2 regions of the Ensifer sp. KUDG1 genome follow, and region 2 is predicted to be linked to the other one. Evidence: riboswitches for the same ligand, from Rfam matches in the RefSeq annotation. Region 2 holds a riboswitch; the other holds the start of a gene.
What was found. Region 2 has a riboswitch for thiamine pyrophosphate ahead of thiB (thiamine ABC transporter substrate binding subunit). Riboswitches for the same ligand answer to the same signal wherever they lie in the genome.

Region 1 (7,419 bases), on a different contig from region 2:
ACCCGACCTCGACTTGTCAACGTACCGAAATTCGTTTGGCATGCGGATCACAACATCGGTACTTCCGACGTTGTTGTCGTTAATTTCCCAACGATCCAATACGATCATTCGAGCCCTGACAAATATCGGCTTCCGATTGACACCGATCTAATCCCGTACAGCTTTGAAGGCGCCAAGGGATGGTGAGCCAGCCTCTAATTTCCATTCTAATGCCGACCCATACGCGGGTCGACGTCATCGGAATCGCGATCGAATCTGTCTTGAAGCAAACCGTTGGTGATTTCGAACTCCTTGTAGTTGGGGACGGCTGCGCCCCAGGCACCGCGGATGTGGTTCATGGCTTCAAGGATGATCGCATACGTTTCTTCGACCTGCCGAAGGCGCCTCATTTCGGCTATGCGAATCGGAACATCGCTCTTCGCGAAGCGCGGGGGAGGTTCATAGGCTTTGCCGCGGATGATGACATTGTACTGCGGGATCATTTTGAACTTCTGATAAAGGCTCTCGGACACGGCGCCGCCATTGCTCACAGTCAGGCCTTTTGGGTTTCGACCGACGGCATAGCAGCTCCATTCCTGACGAACCTTGAAATGCCGGACGAACTCTCGCATTTTATGGAGCGCAAGAATACGATCCCGGCGAGCTGCTTTCTTTATCGAGCTGATTGCCTGCCATCATTGGATTCTTGGCCGGAAGACCTTCCGGCTGCTGCCGATTGGCGCTTATGGCAGCGCATAGTCCGTGAAAACCCGGAACCCGCCGTGGCCCATTGTCGGCAGCCCACGGTGTTGCACTTCTCTGCCAAATGGAAGCGCTCTCGAGAAACTGGGATGAGGCAATTAGCGAGTATGCTGTCTATCGCAGATGTTGCTGATTGGTGGCCCGCGGCACTACGGGTACCAATTCCCTCGGGTCAACCTGAGCAGCAAGCCTACGCGGACCTCCTAAACGCCGATCCAGAGGAGTGGACTGCCGCAATCCGGCAGGCGGGGCGAGATCTTACTGCTCGCTTGGCCTGGGACGACTTGCAAATTATTCGCCCAGCATTGAAGGCTGCGAACGAAAAGTCCGCGACTGCGAAAAAGGAACTCGCAGCAGCGCGCACGGAAACTGCGACCTATCAAGCCCAGTCGCGAATAGCGGAAGACGGCTGGGCAACGTCGGATATCGAAATAGAAGCGTGCCGAAAGAAAATTGATTCTTTGGATAATCGCCTTAACGAAGCGTTACACGAATCCAGGTGTCTGGCGGCCGAAGTCGAACGGTTGGCAGGCGAACTTAGGCGAATTCGGGCATCTACTGCTTGGCGCGTGCACGAAACAATTGAGCGACTCCGATGGGGGCGCACCAAAGCGTCCTAATCGGCCTCAGCAGCGGGCGTCGGGACTCACGACTTCCAATCCAAGATAATTCGTAGATGTGTTCCGGCGTGCAAATTAGGTTCTGACGCAGTTTTGGTGGTGATAGATTTTATCCCGTTCCGATGACTTGGGCTTGGGGCAGGTGAATCTTTGCGCGAGATAAACCTGGCGTTTAACAAGTTTGAGCTTGGTGACCTGCCTCTCCGTCAGGTCGTTTGACCGTGGTGAAGTAATTGCGGCGCTGACGGTCTGCACGATTTTTTGCGCCGCCGTGGCGAATGAGCCGATCAAATCCCCAGCCTCAACGAGCAGCGGAGCGGGTCGTCGCGACGGGTGGTCATAAGACGCACTTTGGACTTGGCCGAGGGCGCTCGCTTCAAGGTGCTGCCGTCGACCTTTCTGCTTTTTCGACTGCGTGCGGCCCACTCGGTAATGCCTCGAAGGCATCCGCAAGCGAGCGCGGGTAGAGTTGTTGCGGGAAGCGTTCGACGCGCATGGCAGCGTCCCGGTGGTGGCGGGACGCCATGGCTGGATCAACAAACGCGCAACAGCCCTCCGTCTGACTGCGGGAATTGCCCCCTACCTCTCTTAGTAGCATTGTCGAGTGTGCCTGCGGCAAAAACACGGGGCGTGTCTGCCTGAGAGCAAATTCAGGGCAACTTGCTCCCGAAATTACTCGTATCGCATAAAGTTTGGGACGGGTATTTGCGGAAACTGGCGCCTCGGCGAATGTCCGACCCACGGAATTTCTCTTTTTTTCCAAACACGTACATTGTCCCTTTTGCTGCCGCTCGCCGCCCGCTTGTGAGCGGCTCTATAGCAGTTGTGCCTTCCGGAACTTTCCCAAAGAGTTCGCCTATTTCGCATTCCATAGCTTGAGCGAACTTCTTGAAGTGTAACAATGGTGGGGTTTTTGGTACCGCGCTCTAGGTGGCCGGCATACGAGCGCTCAATACCTGCAGCCAGCACCAGATCATCTTGCAATATCTGTCGCGCAACCCGCAATCGTCGAAGATTCAGAGCGCCCAGCTGCCGTACGTCCATGGCTGCAAAACAGCATTTGACAATTTATGGAACCACGTATTTTAGGACCATGAAAGCGTCCGTTGCGTGTGGCGTCGCGGCTGCACGTTCACAGGAGGTTGCGATGGAACTTCGCCACCTCTCGTTCTTCGTTGCCGTCGCCGAGGAGCTGCACTTCAATCGGGTAAGCAGTCCGTTTGCACATCGCCCAGCCAGCGCTGAGCTCACATATCCAGGCCCTGGAGAAGGAATTGGGAGTCCGGCAGCTTGAGCGGTCGACAAGGAGGGGCGAGTTAACGCGGGCAGGGGAGGCGTTCTACGATAGGGCGATGCGGATCATCGGCGATATCGGCTTATCGATGCATGTGGCGCGATTTGCTGCCGGTAAGGCGGCCCGCACAATCAAGATCGGGACCGTCTATCCGGCGACGATCGGCGTGCTGCCAGCGTTTCGTGCCCGCATCGGCGGGAAGTTCCCCGACGTGGCGCTGCATATGAAGAGCGGCTCGACCGGTGGCATCATCCGTTCAATCGAGCGGCGCGGATCAATCGCGAGCAGGGCGTCCGAAAGCGGGCAATCCGCGGCTGCGAACGGCGATGGTCGAGCTCGCCTGGTTATGGCTGCGCTACCAGCCGGGCTCCAGCCTGTCCTGCTGGTTTAAGGAGCGCGTCACACAGAATGGCGGGCGATTCAAAAAGACGATGATCGTGGTGCTCGCTCGCAAACTGCTGGTCGCCTTACGGAAGTATGTGAATGGTGGCGTCGTCATCGATGGGGCAATATTGAAAACCGCAATGACGGCAATGCCACACCCCAAACGATCGGCGATGAGGACTGAGCCGCACTTTCGTGCAGCGCACGATGTATCCGGCCATTATGTACCCCGGAATTCTCTGATTCCTGAGATGCATACGTGTGCGTCCCGCTTGCCTTGTCGGATGAAAAACGTAATGTCAGCGTGTCTGTGAAGTCGAACGCTCAGACGAAAGGTCCCTTGCGCTCTAACGGCAATAGGGGCCTTTTTTTGTCCTTGTGAAAGCTTGGATTTCTCGCGAATTGCATCGAATCACGCATGCGAGCTCCAAACTCCGGCCATTGACATCCCCGATCATCCGCCCCTAGCATCCCTCCTGCCGAGGGGCGCACTGTCACGGTGCTGAGATGGCGGTGAGCCAGACCCTTGAACCTGATCCGGATCATACCGGCGTAGGAACGGCGAGGGCCCTTCTGCTCACCAGCCGTCTTTGCGCTTGCCGACCGGATCTCCGTCCATTTCCGGGAGGTCGCTTTGCTCGTGTCCGTTTTTGACTCAAACCGAAAAGGCTCAAGCCTCTTGCAGGTGGGGCTATGACCGCGATTGCCGTAACCATCGCAGGGTCGGATTCTGGCGGCGGGGCCGGCATCCAGGCGGATCTGAAGGCGTTCTCTGCGCTCGGCGTTTATGGCGCCAGCGTGATCACGGCGGTCACGGCGCAAAATACCCGCGGGGTATCTGCGGTGGAGGATATCTCCCCGACCGTCGTTGCGGCTCAGATCGACGCGGTGTTTTCCGATCTTGCCGTCGGTGCGGTGAAGATCGGAATGGTATCTCGCCGGGAGACGATCGGGGTGATTGCGGCCGGTCTAAAACGCTATGGCCGGTTGGCTGTCATCGACCCGGTGATGGTGGCGACCTCGGGCGACCATCTGATGCGCTCGGATGCGGTCGCGACGCTCAAAGAGGAGTTACTGCCGCTGGCGCTTGTGCTGACGCCGAACCTGCCCGAGGCGGCGCTGTTGACCGGACGCCCAATCGCCGAAACCGAAGCCGAGGTCGCGCGTCAGGCAGAGATCCTTCTGAAGCTCGGTGCGCGTTCAGTGCTGATGAAGGGCGGTCATGCCAAGGGCAAGGACGCGATCGATATTTTCTATAGCGGGGAGGGTGTCCTCATCCTGTCGCGGCCACGGATCGAAACCAGCAATGATCATGGCACCGGGTGCACTCTCTCGGCAGCAATCGCCTCGGGGCTTGCCAAGGGTATGCCGATTGACGATGCGGTTGTGGCAGCCAAGGCCTACTTGCATGCCGCGTTGGTGGCGGCCGATGGCCTGACCATCGGCCAGGGGAATGGGCCGGTTCATCACTTTCATCATTGGTGGGGCAACGACAAGGGTCGGGCGCCGCGGCTTCGAACGTAGCCGAAGCCAAGCAAAGTCCTAGCCGGTTGTCGCGATCAGGCTGAGCAGTGTGGCATGGCTTCGGCCCTACCTCAGGCCACTGCCGCGCTGGGCAGGGACTGCTGCTCGCCCTTGAGCAACTTGCGATAAAGCGCCACATGCTCCCGTGCGCAATCGACATGACTCGTCGGCCGCCGAAGCGTCGCACGCAGATTGTCCCATGCCCGCGGGGCGGCCAAGACGTCGATCAGACGGTCGGCCAGATCCTGGGCGCTGCCGGCGCGGAAGTGATAGCCGTCCAGCCGATCGCGGACCTTTTCCGCCATGCCGCCGATGTCCGAACACAGGATCGGCCGGCCGTGATGCAACGCTTCCTGTATAACGACGGGGGAGTTTTCCCACCAAACAGAGGGCATTATTACCCAGTCAACCGAGCGCATCAGCCGCGGCATGTCCTGGTTCTGGTAGGCGCCGTAGAAGCGGACGCGACGACCGGCGTCCTCGATCAGCTTCGCCACCTTCTCCTGATAGTCCTTCGGCTGACGTTCGAGGTTCCCGCCAAAGATCATCAATGAGGAATCGTCGCCCCAGACGTCGTCGGGCACGCGCGATACCGCGTCGATCAGCACGTGAACGCCCTTGAACGGCGTCATCTGCCCGAAATAGGCAAAGCGGTTACGCCGCGCCGTCGCTGACGGCAGCTCGCGGGCCGGCGCCTTGTCGCCCATCACGATGCCGTTTTCGATGACGAAGATCTTTGCGGCTTCGAGCCCCCACTCGACATAGCGATTGGCGAGAAAGGCGCTCGGCGCGATAAAGGCATCGGCGAGATTGAGCATGCCGCGCACGAACTGCTCGCGGCGAACGAACCTCGATACCGGGATTTCGGGGAAACACGTGTGGCAGCTGATCGGCGAGGCGCCGTTGCAAAGCTGGCCCGAGGGGCGTTTCACCATCTGTCCGTGATTGTGGCAGATCGGCAGATATTCGTGGAACGTCACGACGATGCGCGCCTTGGGCAGGGCATCGCGAACGGCATAGAGCGCTTCCAGGCCGAAGCCGAGAATATGATGGAAGTGAACGACATCAGGCTTGATATCGCCAACGAAGCGCAGGAGGTCGCGGCGGATCGCGTCCGTATCGCCGTTGGAGAGGAAGAAATGGTCGAAGTCTTCGGCGTGGTAGAGCACTTCGTCCATGGCAAGCCGCAGGCTCATCAGCGCGGAGGCGCCATGGCGCGGAACCGGATTGCCGACACGGGCAAGGTAAATCGATTCTACGCCCGACAGGCCGTTCAGCGCCTTGTGAAGACCATGCGAAGCAATTTCCGCCCCGCCAAGCGAATGGGTCGGGTGGCCATGGGAGACCACGAGTACGCGGAGTTTTTCGCTCATGCGCCAGCCTCTTCGAAAAATGTTTTGGCAGTTTCGGAGGCGGGCATCCATCGGCCGCGGAACAGCGTCCGATCGACACGTTCGACGAAGCGCGCGGTGGCGGCGGAACCCTCTCCGGGCACCTCGTCGGATCCCACCATCTGCAGGGAAGGAAGCCAGTAGGCCTCGTATCCCTTTCCGCTGAGGCGAAGAGCGAGGTCGAGGCCCTTCAGCGCTGCACCGAGATAGGTCGGCGACAGGCCTGCGTCCTCCATAAGCGCTTCGCGCGGCAGGATGCAGCAATCGAGCGATGCGGATGCAACCCTGGTCAGCTTCAGACGATTGACGGCGCCGACAGGATAGCCCGCGTAGCGGCTCGATTGCAGATGGTCGGGACGATCCAGCGACGTGCTGCCGGCCCAGCGGATCGAGTGATCCTCATAGGCAAGGGTCGGAGAAATGATACTTCCCGTCTTTGCCTCGTAAGCGGAAACGAGTGCCTGATACCACCCGGCATTGGCTGGCGTCAGCGACGAGGAAAGCAGAACGACCGCGTCGCTGTTCACGCTTTCGGCGGCCGCTTGCGCCAGGTCGCATGCATCGCCGGCGCCTTCGACGGAGATGAGCCGCAGCGGCAAGCGATAGAATTCCGAGAGTTGACGGATGTGGACCGCATGCCTTCGGAACCGCTCGGTCTGCAGCACGAGCGCGATCGGGGCTCGGCGCGTTTGCGGATCAAGCGCGAGCAGCCCCAGGAGCGGTGCGAAATCCGTTTCGGTTTCTCCGGCGACAAGAAGGATGGCGGTACCCTCGGCCTGGTCGAAGAGGCCCATGTCGACAACGGTCTCGATGGTCGGTGCGGTGCTGCGCGCCGCCGTCAGGAAAGGGACGATCTGCCGGTCGATAATATCGGGCAGGGCCCAGCTTGTCGGATCGATCGAGCCAAGCAGCCGTAGGGCGGCGGTGCGTGCGGGCAGCCGGACCGGGAAAAGTGGCATGTAGGCGCGGCGGGCGTCCCTGAGGGTGAGTTCGATGTGAACTGGTCCCTCCGCCTCGCCATTAAGCACCTCGACTCGACTAATAAAGCCATGCGATCGGCGGTGACCGGAAATCGCGCTCTTGAATTCCGGGCGATCGACGAAGGCCTCTTCGACGTCGGACCGCTCGGTTCGGGTCCAGCCTGCGTCTAGCCGTGCCCCGCCGCCCTGTCGGCAAAGTCGCACGGTTTCAACATGGCCTTCCGCGTCCAAGAGCCAGCCCGAAATCAAGAAGGCACCATCCTCACCCTGGTAGAGCGCATCCACGCCAAGGCGGACAGGAACCGGAAGGCTTGAAATCGTTTCGGTGCCATCGTATCCGCTCGCGGCATCGCGCAGGCGAAGCATGACCTGAGGCGAACTCTGGCTCTGGAGCAGCATCGCGCGGATATGGCCGGGTGTCTCGAGCGGACCGGTCACGACCCGGCGTTCGTGGAGCCCGGCATAACGCCAGGCGCCACGGCCGC
Region 2 (7,419 bases):
GGCGCTGACCGCGGGAATTCATTGACCGTCTGACGCCGCCATGCCGGCTGTGCTCGGCGACCCGGCACTGAGCCGGGCTGCCCGTTGATGGTTTGGCAATGAGACGATTGGTGCTGGGCTTTTTGGGCAATCGTAGAGGTACCCAGCGACGCGCTTGCCTTACAGACGGCAGGCAATCACGCGCGCACCAACGCGCTGCAACCGCGCCCACCTCACGCTATTCGGAAACGATCTTCACCTTGTCGCCCGGCTTTATCGTCGAGCTGACCTGCATCGCATTGATCACCCGGAAGAGGTCGAGCTTGCGGTCGGTTCCCATCATGCGGGCCGACAACGTGGTGATCGTATCGCCGGGCCGGACGGTCACGACCCGGATCCGCAGCGGCTTCAGCGACTGTGTCTCGGCGGCCGTCATGCGGCGGAACGAGGTGCGCAACTGGTTTGCGGTCGGCTCGAGCGCGTTCGATCCCTTGGGCACGGCGGTCAGGAAGCGGTAGATCCGCGTATCGATACGAATGACCGTCACGTCGAAATCCCAACGGTCGGCGGAGGCTCGCGCGGTCGCGGCTTCCAGGCCGTTGACGCTGATCTGCCGGATCGTATCGGGCTTCAGGCCCGTCACCCAACCGCTGGCGATATAGTCGGTCAGGCTTCGGCCACCCGTGTCGGCGACGCCGTCGAAGCGCACGGCGATGTCGCCGGCGCCGGTCGCGAGAACCGCCTCGGCCTTGTTGTCGATCTGGAATCCGGCGGGCACGTCGAAGCGGATGCCGAGTTGGCCGTGCAGGAAGGTCTGCCCGCGCACATAGCCTTCTTGCGGGCTGTCGCCATAGAGCAGGCCGTCGATGCCGGCGAGATAGTAGTCGCGCCCGCGGTCGCCGCTGGTGCCTTCGGGGCCGAAGGCACGGGCATGCCGGCGCGCGAGATCGACGCGCTGGGGCGCGTTCGGGTGGCTCGACAGGAAGTCGAGGCTCTGGTCGGATTCCGGATCGACCGCCGTGAAGCGGCTATAGGCGGCCATCGAGTCGAGGAAGCGCGCGGCGGCATAGGGGTCGTAGCCGGCTTCGCCGAGCATGCGCACACCGATCACGTCGGCCTGGAGTTCCTGGTTGCGCGAGAAGGCCGCGAGCCGGAGCTTGCCGCGGGCGAGTGCCTGCTTGCCGGCGATATCGGAGGACAGCACCTCGGAGACCACCCGGCTGGCGATCACTTCCGCTTCCTCGCGCTGCTGCCTCTCGATGCCATGATTGGCGGTGACGTGGGCCATTTCGTGCGACAGCACGGCTGCGACCTCGGAGGCGTCATTGGCAAGCGCCAGCAGGCCGCGGGTGACGTAGAGATAGCCGCCAGGCAGTGCGAAGGCGTTGATCGCCGGCGAATTCAGGATGGTGATGCGATAGGACTGTTGCGGATTCTCGGAGACCGCCGTCAGCGCGCCGGTGATGCGCGCCACCAGGCGCTCGGTCTTGGCGTCCTTGTACTCGCCGCCGTAGCTTGCGACGATGCGCGGATGTTCGCGCGCGCCCAGCTGTGCCCGCGGATCGTTCTTCTGGACTTCCTCGACGATCTGCGGATTGGAGGAAGGCGAAACCGTCGGCTGATAAGTCTGCTCGATCACGGATTGGCATGCGGAAAGGAGCGTGGTCGCAAGCAATGCAACCACGGCGCGTCCACGCAGCCGTCCGCCCGTCGGCGGGATCCGGTCGTGTGTGACTGTATGCCTCTCCATGCCTCAGCCCGTTTCCGTCCGTCGCTCCGCCCGCATCCTGCGGAAACGTGGAACGACAGCGTTGAAAGTCCTACTTTTTCAGCCCGGCAGCGTTGCTCTGCCGCGACCTTTCAGTCCTGGTCTTGCTGTATCTGATTTCAGCGCCACCTGCCTAGTTTGTCTCGGTAGAAATAGTTGCCCCGTGGTATCACGGCAACGGATGCGGGAATATTCGCGCCTTGCCGGATATTTCGCGCGTCGCATGGCGCCGCGGTCAAATTGTGGCAACCGGCCAAGGGCGCGGTGAATCCGATCCGTCCTTCAAGTATTGCCGAGAAAGCGGTCGATCGCCGCATTATCCCGCCGCTCCAGGAAACGGTCGAGGGTATCGTTTGCGATGATACGCCCCTGGTCGAGAAAAAGCACGCTGTCGGCCAGGGCTTTCACGTCTTCGGGATGGTGTGTGATCATCAGGATCGTGTTGGCCTCCTCCGCGTGCAGTTCCCGCAGGAGTGTGCGCATGCCGGCGCGCATGCCGGGATCAAGCGCTGCGAAGGGCTCGTCGAGCAGCAGCAGCGGGCGCTTTCGCACAAGCGCCCGGGCAAGAGCGACACGCTGGCGTTCGCCGCCGGAAAGCGTTGGCGGCAGCCTTTTCCCAAAGCCTTCGAGCCCGACGCGGCGGAGCGCGTATTCGATCTTGTCGCGGTCGGTCGCGGTCAATCGAAGCGCCGGGTCGATGCCGAGGCCGATATTGGTCGCGACGTCGAGATGGGCGAAAAGGTTGTTGTCCTGGAAGATCATCGAGACCGGCCGTTCCGACGGCGCCCGATCGGCCACGTTCTCGCCGAGAATGCGGACCTCGCCGCGATCGGGGTCCTCGAACCCGGCAATAAGGTGGAGCAGCGTCGACTTGCCGGAGCCAGACGCACCGGCGACGGCGACGATGCCACCGGTGGCAATCGCGCAATCGAAGGTGAGCGCGGCCGTTTCGAAACGGACCTCGACATCGCGCAGCTCTATCGCGGGGACGGGGTGGGTCATGCTTTGCGTCTTTCCGGCCGGCTGTCATTCGCCGTGCCGAGGATGGTGAAGATCAGGCACAGAAGCCCGAGGAAAAGGGCGAGACCGGCGGCGTCGGCGGTGCGGTAGCTGCCCATGCGGCTGTAGAGCAGCCAGGGCAGCGTGACCATGTCTTGGCTGCCGAAGAGGGCGACGGCGCCGAGATCGCCGAGCGACAGCGCCATGGCGAAGGAAAGTGCCATCAGCAGCGGCTTGCGCAGCGCCGGAAAGTCGATCCATCGCAGGCGATCAAAACCACGGATGCCAAGGCTTGCCGTCAGCCGTTCCGACCGCGCCGCATGGGTCGCCATTGCCGGCGCGAGGATGCGATGGACGAAGGGAAGCGCCATCAGCGCATTGATCGCCACGACGATAACGGGCGCAAAACGCGCGACATCGCCGAAGGGACGCAGCAGAAGGAACCAGCCGGCGCCAAGCACCACGGGCGGCACCAGCAGGATCAGCGAGGTGCTGGCGCCGATGGCGCCGGCGAAACCGCGGGCGAGCGACGTCGCGTGACGCGGCGCGGTGACGGTCGCGGCTGCGCGGATCATCACGGCCGCCATGGTGACGGAGGCGAGGGCCGAGGCGAGCGCGATTGCCGCGCTGGTCAGCAGCGCCCGGTGCACGGCCGGATCGCGGGCGAGCTTCAGCAGATCGGCTTCGAGACCGGAGATGAGGACGGCGACCAGCGGTGCGCCAAGAAACAGAAAGGCAAGGGCGATCCAGGCGGCATCGGTCAGGCGCGCGATCCTGGATGCGCCATCGAAGCGGCGCACGGTGCGGCCACCGGTCATGCCCTCTTCCGGCCCGGTCGCCAGATGACGAAGCAGGAACAGCAGCAGGCCGGTCATGGCGATCTGCAGGGCCGATAGCGCGATCGCGCGGGGCGGATCGAAATCGAAGCGCAGCGCCTGGTAGATTGCCACTTCGATTGTGCTGGCCGCAGGCCCGCCGCCGAGCGTCAACACGAGGGTGAAGCTGGTGGCGCAGAGCATGAAGACAAGGCCGGCGGCACCTGGAAGGAGGCCGCGCAGGACGGGCCATTCGATGAAGCGGAAGAGTGCGCGCGACGGCATGCCGAGATTGGCGGCGCTGCGCCAGTATTCGGCGGGGATGCGCTCGAGCCCGGCCAGGAACAGGCGTGCCGCAAGCGGCATGTTGAAGAAGACGTGGGCGAGCAGGATGCCGAACAGGCCGTAGATGCTGACGGGCTGCGCGAGGCCGAGCCAGCGCAGGCCGGAATTGAGGAATCCCTGGCGCCCCCAGATCTCGATCAGCCCGAGTGCGCCGACGAGAACGGGCAGGCCGAGCGGCAGCGCCATCAGGCGCAAGAGCCAGATGCGGCCGGGAAACTGCGGCCGCCGCGCCAGCGCCTGGGCGACGGGGATGGCAAAGAGCACCGACAGCAGCGTCGAGAGTGTCGCCTGCAGCAGGGTGAAGCGGGTGACGCGCCAGATATAGGCGTCGAACAGCGCGTCATCGCTGGCGCCGCCCGTCTGGCTCAGCAAGGCGACGATCGCCAGGCCGACGAAAAGGACGAAGGCGCCGAGGCAGGCTGCCCCGGCGACCACTGTCATGCGATTTTCGCGCAGTGCGAACAATCCGGCCTCAGTTCTTGCTCATGGCGGCGAGCCATTCGTCGATCCAGGCCTTGCGGTTCTTGGCGACCTCCTCCGAGGGCAGGAGGAAGGTGTTATCCGGCTTGACCAGCTTGTTGAAGGCGTCCGGCAGCGGCTCCTTGGTTGCTGCGACCGGCATCATCCAGTTGGTCGTCGGGATGATCGACTGGAACTCCGGACCGGTCATGAAGGCGAGGAACTGCTTTGCCAGTTCCGGCTCCTTGGCGTTCTTGGTCATGCCGGCGACTTCGATCTGGATGTAGTGCCCTTCGGAAAAGGCAGCCGCCTGATAGCGCTCGGTATTTTCCGCGACCATGTGGTAGGCCGGCGACGTGGTGTAGGACAGCACCATCGGCGCCTCACCCTTGGTGAAGAGGCCATAGGCTTCCGACCAGCCGGGGGTGACGGTCAGAACGCGGTCCTTCAGCTTCGCCCAGGCGGCACCCGCCTCATCGCCATAGACGGCCTTGACCCAGAGGAGCAGACCGAGGCCCGGCGTCGACGTGCGCGGATCCTCGATGACGATCTTCTGCGACGGGTCGCCTTCGACCAGTTCCTTCAGGCTTTTCGGCGGCGTCTTCAGCGTCTCGGTGTCGTAGACGACGGCGAAGTGGCCGTAGTCATAGGGCAGGAACGTGTCGTCGGAGAAGTTGCCGGGCACGGTGACGCCGGTTGCCTCGATGCCGTGCGGCGCGAAGAAGCCCGTTTCCTTGGCTTCCGCAACCAGATTGGTATCGAGGCCGAGCACGATGTCGGCCTTGGAAGCCTCGCCTTCGAGCTTCAGGCGGGTGAGAAGCTCGACGCCGTCGGCGACGCCGACATAGTTGACCTTGCACTCGCAGGTCTTCTCGAACGCTTCCGCAACCTTGGCGCCTGGTCCCCATTCGGTGATGAAGCTCTCATAGGTATAGACCGTCAGCGTCTTGTCGGCGGCGATCGCGACGCCGGAAAAAACGAGGCTTGCGGTGGCCGCAAGGGCTAGCCGGCTAAAGAGTTTGAGTTGCGATGAATTGGACATGGCGAGGACCTCTCTCCCAAAGTTCGTTGTTACATGGGAAAAGGGCGTATCGATCCGATCGCGTCTAATCCCTCCGCCGGTATGAGCCGGATCAGGTTCCGCGGGTTGGCGTTTTGACGCCTCTCAGCCTCCGGCCGCTGTGCGGTCGGGAGGCACCCCGTTAGAGCGGCAAGAGATTTACCGCTGCCAAGGCCCCAAGGCAAGCGATGTTTGCGGGGAAGCAAAGGCGCCTGGCCGGCACGACGGCGCGTGTTTGCGTAAGCCGCCAACTGCGCTACACAACGGCAGCGAGGAGGAAATGTCATGCCCGATATGCTCGTTCGACTTTATGCCCTGCCGGCTGAGCCTCAGTCGAAGCTTGGTCCTGGCGTCAGCATTCGCCGCGCCATGGCGCCGGAGCGCCGCCTTGTCGTGTCCTGGATCGAAAAGACCTTTGGCGCCGGATGGGCGGGCGAGGCGGAAGCCGCCTTTTCCTCGACCCCGACGCGTATGCATGTCGCAGTCCATGAGGAAAAGATTGTCGGCTTTTCCTGCCACGACGTGACGGCGCTCGGCTTCTTTGGTCCGACCGGTGTCGACGAAAGCATGCGCGGGCAGGGCATCGGCGAGGCGCTGCTGCTTGCAAGCCTGACGGCCATGCGCGAGGCCGGCTACGGCTACGCGATTATCGGCGGTGTCGGGCCGGCGAAGTTCTACGAGCGGGTGGCCGGGGCCGTCGAGATCCCGGATTCGACCCCCGGCATTTATGCCGGCATGCTGTTCCCCGATCCGGTGCCCGAGGGGCATTGACGGTCTGACCAAAATCTTAAGAACCGGTCGCCCGACGGTTTTCTTCGTTTTCCTTCGGCGGTCCTTTGCGCTATGGGCTTTGCCATGGCTCGATCGACCTTCACCATTCTGCTTGGCGGCGCCCTTTCGCTGACCGACCGGTTGGCTCACCAGCTGGCCGCAAGTCGCTTCATCGCGGCTGATGGCGGCATGCGCCATGCGCGGCTGCTCGGCATCGTGCCCGATGTCTGGGTCGGTGATTTCGACTCGACCGAGGAAGCCCTTCTTGCGGACTACGCCTCCGTCCCGCGCGAGCCCTATCCGGCGGCAAAGGCCGCGACGGACGGTGAGATCGCGGTCGAGGCGGCGCTGTCGCGTGGCGCCGATCGCCTGATCTTCGCCGGCGCGCTCGGCGGCACCCGCAGTGATCATGCGTTCATGCATCTGCTTCATGCCGTCGCCCTTGCCGAGCGCGGGCTTTCGGTGTTGATGACGTCGGGCGAGGAGGAGGCCTATCCGCTGCTGGCCGGCTCGCTCGAAGTCGACCTGCCCAAGGGCTGCCTCTTCTCGGTCCTCGGGTTGACCGAGCTGACCGGTCTTTCGATCGTCAATGCGCGTTATCCGCTCGACGATTTCACCCTGCCGTTCGGCTCGTCCCGAACCGTTTCCAACGTTGCGGAGGGTCACCTTCGCTTCACTCTCAAGAGCGGCCGCGCCCTCGTGCTTGCCCGCCCCTATGACCTTTCCGGAGCCTGAGCCTTGGCGCCTCCCATTCTGAAACTCGACGATATCTTCCTCACCTTTGGCGGCACGCCGCTGCTTGCCGGCGCCAATTTTCAAGTGGAGCCGGGCGACAAGATCTGCCTGGTCGGCCGCAACGGCTCGGGCAAATCGACGCTGATGAAGATCGCCGCGGGCCTTGCAGAGGCGCAGTCGGGCGAAGTGTTCCGCCATCCCTCGGCAACCATCCGCTATCTGCATCAGGCGCCGGATTTCGACGGCTACGACACGGTGCAGGCCTATGCCGAGGCGGGTCTCGGCCCGAGCGACGATCCCTATCGCGTCGCCTATCTGCTGCAGCATCTGGGTCTGACCGGCGAAGAGGATCCCAAGCGCCTTTCTGGCGGCGAAGCGCGTCGCGCAGCACTCGCGCGCGTCATGGCGCCGGAGCCGGACATCCTTTTGCTCGACGAGCCGACCAACCATCTCGACCTGCCGACGATCGAATGGCTGGAAGACGAACT

Region 1: linked by a shared signal. The riboswitch ahead of thiD (bifunctional hydroxymethylpyrimidine kinase/phosphomethylpyrimidine kinase) and the one ahead of thiB (thiamine ABC transporter substrate binding subunit) in region 2 are both predicted to bind thiamine pyrophosphate.

The regions. Positions count from the first base shown of each region.
Region 1 is NZ_JBNDIG010000010.1:10,320-17,738, forward strand. It holds gene M2267_RS22725 (dTDP-4-dehydrorhamnose 3,5-epimerase family protein) at 1-186, shown strand, start outside; gene M2267_RS22730 (glycosyltransferase) at 180-1,361, shown strand; partial or broken gene M2267_RS22735 (LysR family transcriptional regulator) at 2,509-2,920, shown strand; partial or broken gene M2267_RS22740 (IS110 family transposase) at 2,943-3,179, shown strand; TPP riboswitch at 3,512-3,615, shown strand; gene thiD (bifunctional hydroxymethylpyrimidine kinase/phosphomethylpyrimidine kinase) at 3,733-4,563, shown strand; gene M2267_RS22750 (glycosyltransferase family 4 protein) at 4,635-5,936, opposite strand; gene M2267_RS22755 (hypothetical protein) at 5,933-7,419, opposite strand, start outside.
Region 2 is NZ_JBNDIG010000009.1:75,943-83,361, forward strand. It holds gene M2267_RS21450 (RNA polymerase factor sigma-32) at 1-25, shown strand, start outside; gene M2267_RS21455 (M48 family metalloprotease) at 218-1,729, opposite strand; gene thiQ (thiamine ABC transporter ATP-binding protein) at 2,030-2,749, opposite strand; gene thiP (thiamine/thiamine pyrophosphate ABC transporter permease ThiP) at 2,746-4,371, opposite strand; gene thiB (thiamine ABC transporter substrate binding subunit) at 4,379-5,407, opposite strand; TPP riboswitch at 5,459-5,577, opposite strand; gene M2267_RS21475 (GNAT family N-acetyltransferase) at 5,711-6,196, shown strand; gene M2267_RS21480 (thiamine diphosphokinase) at 6,281-6,931, shown strand; gene M2267_RS21485 (ABC-F family ATP-binding cassette domain-containing protein) at 6,935-7,419, shown strand, end outside.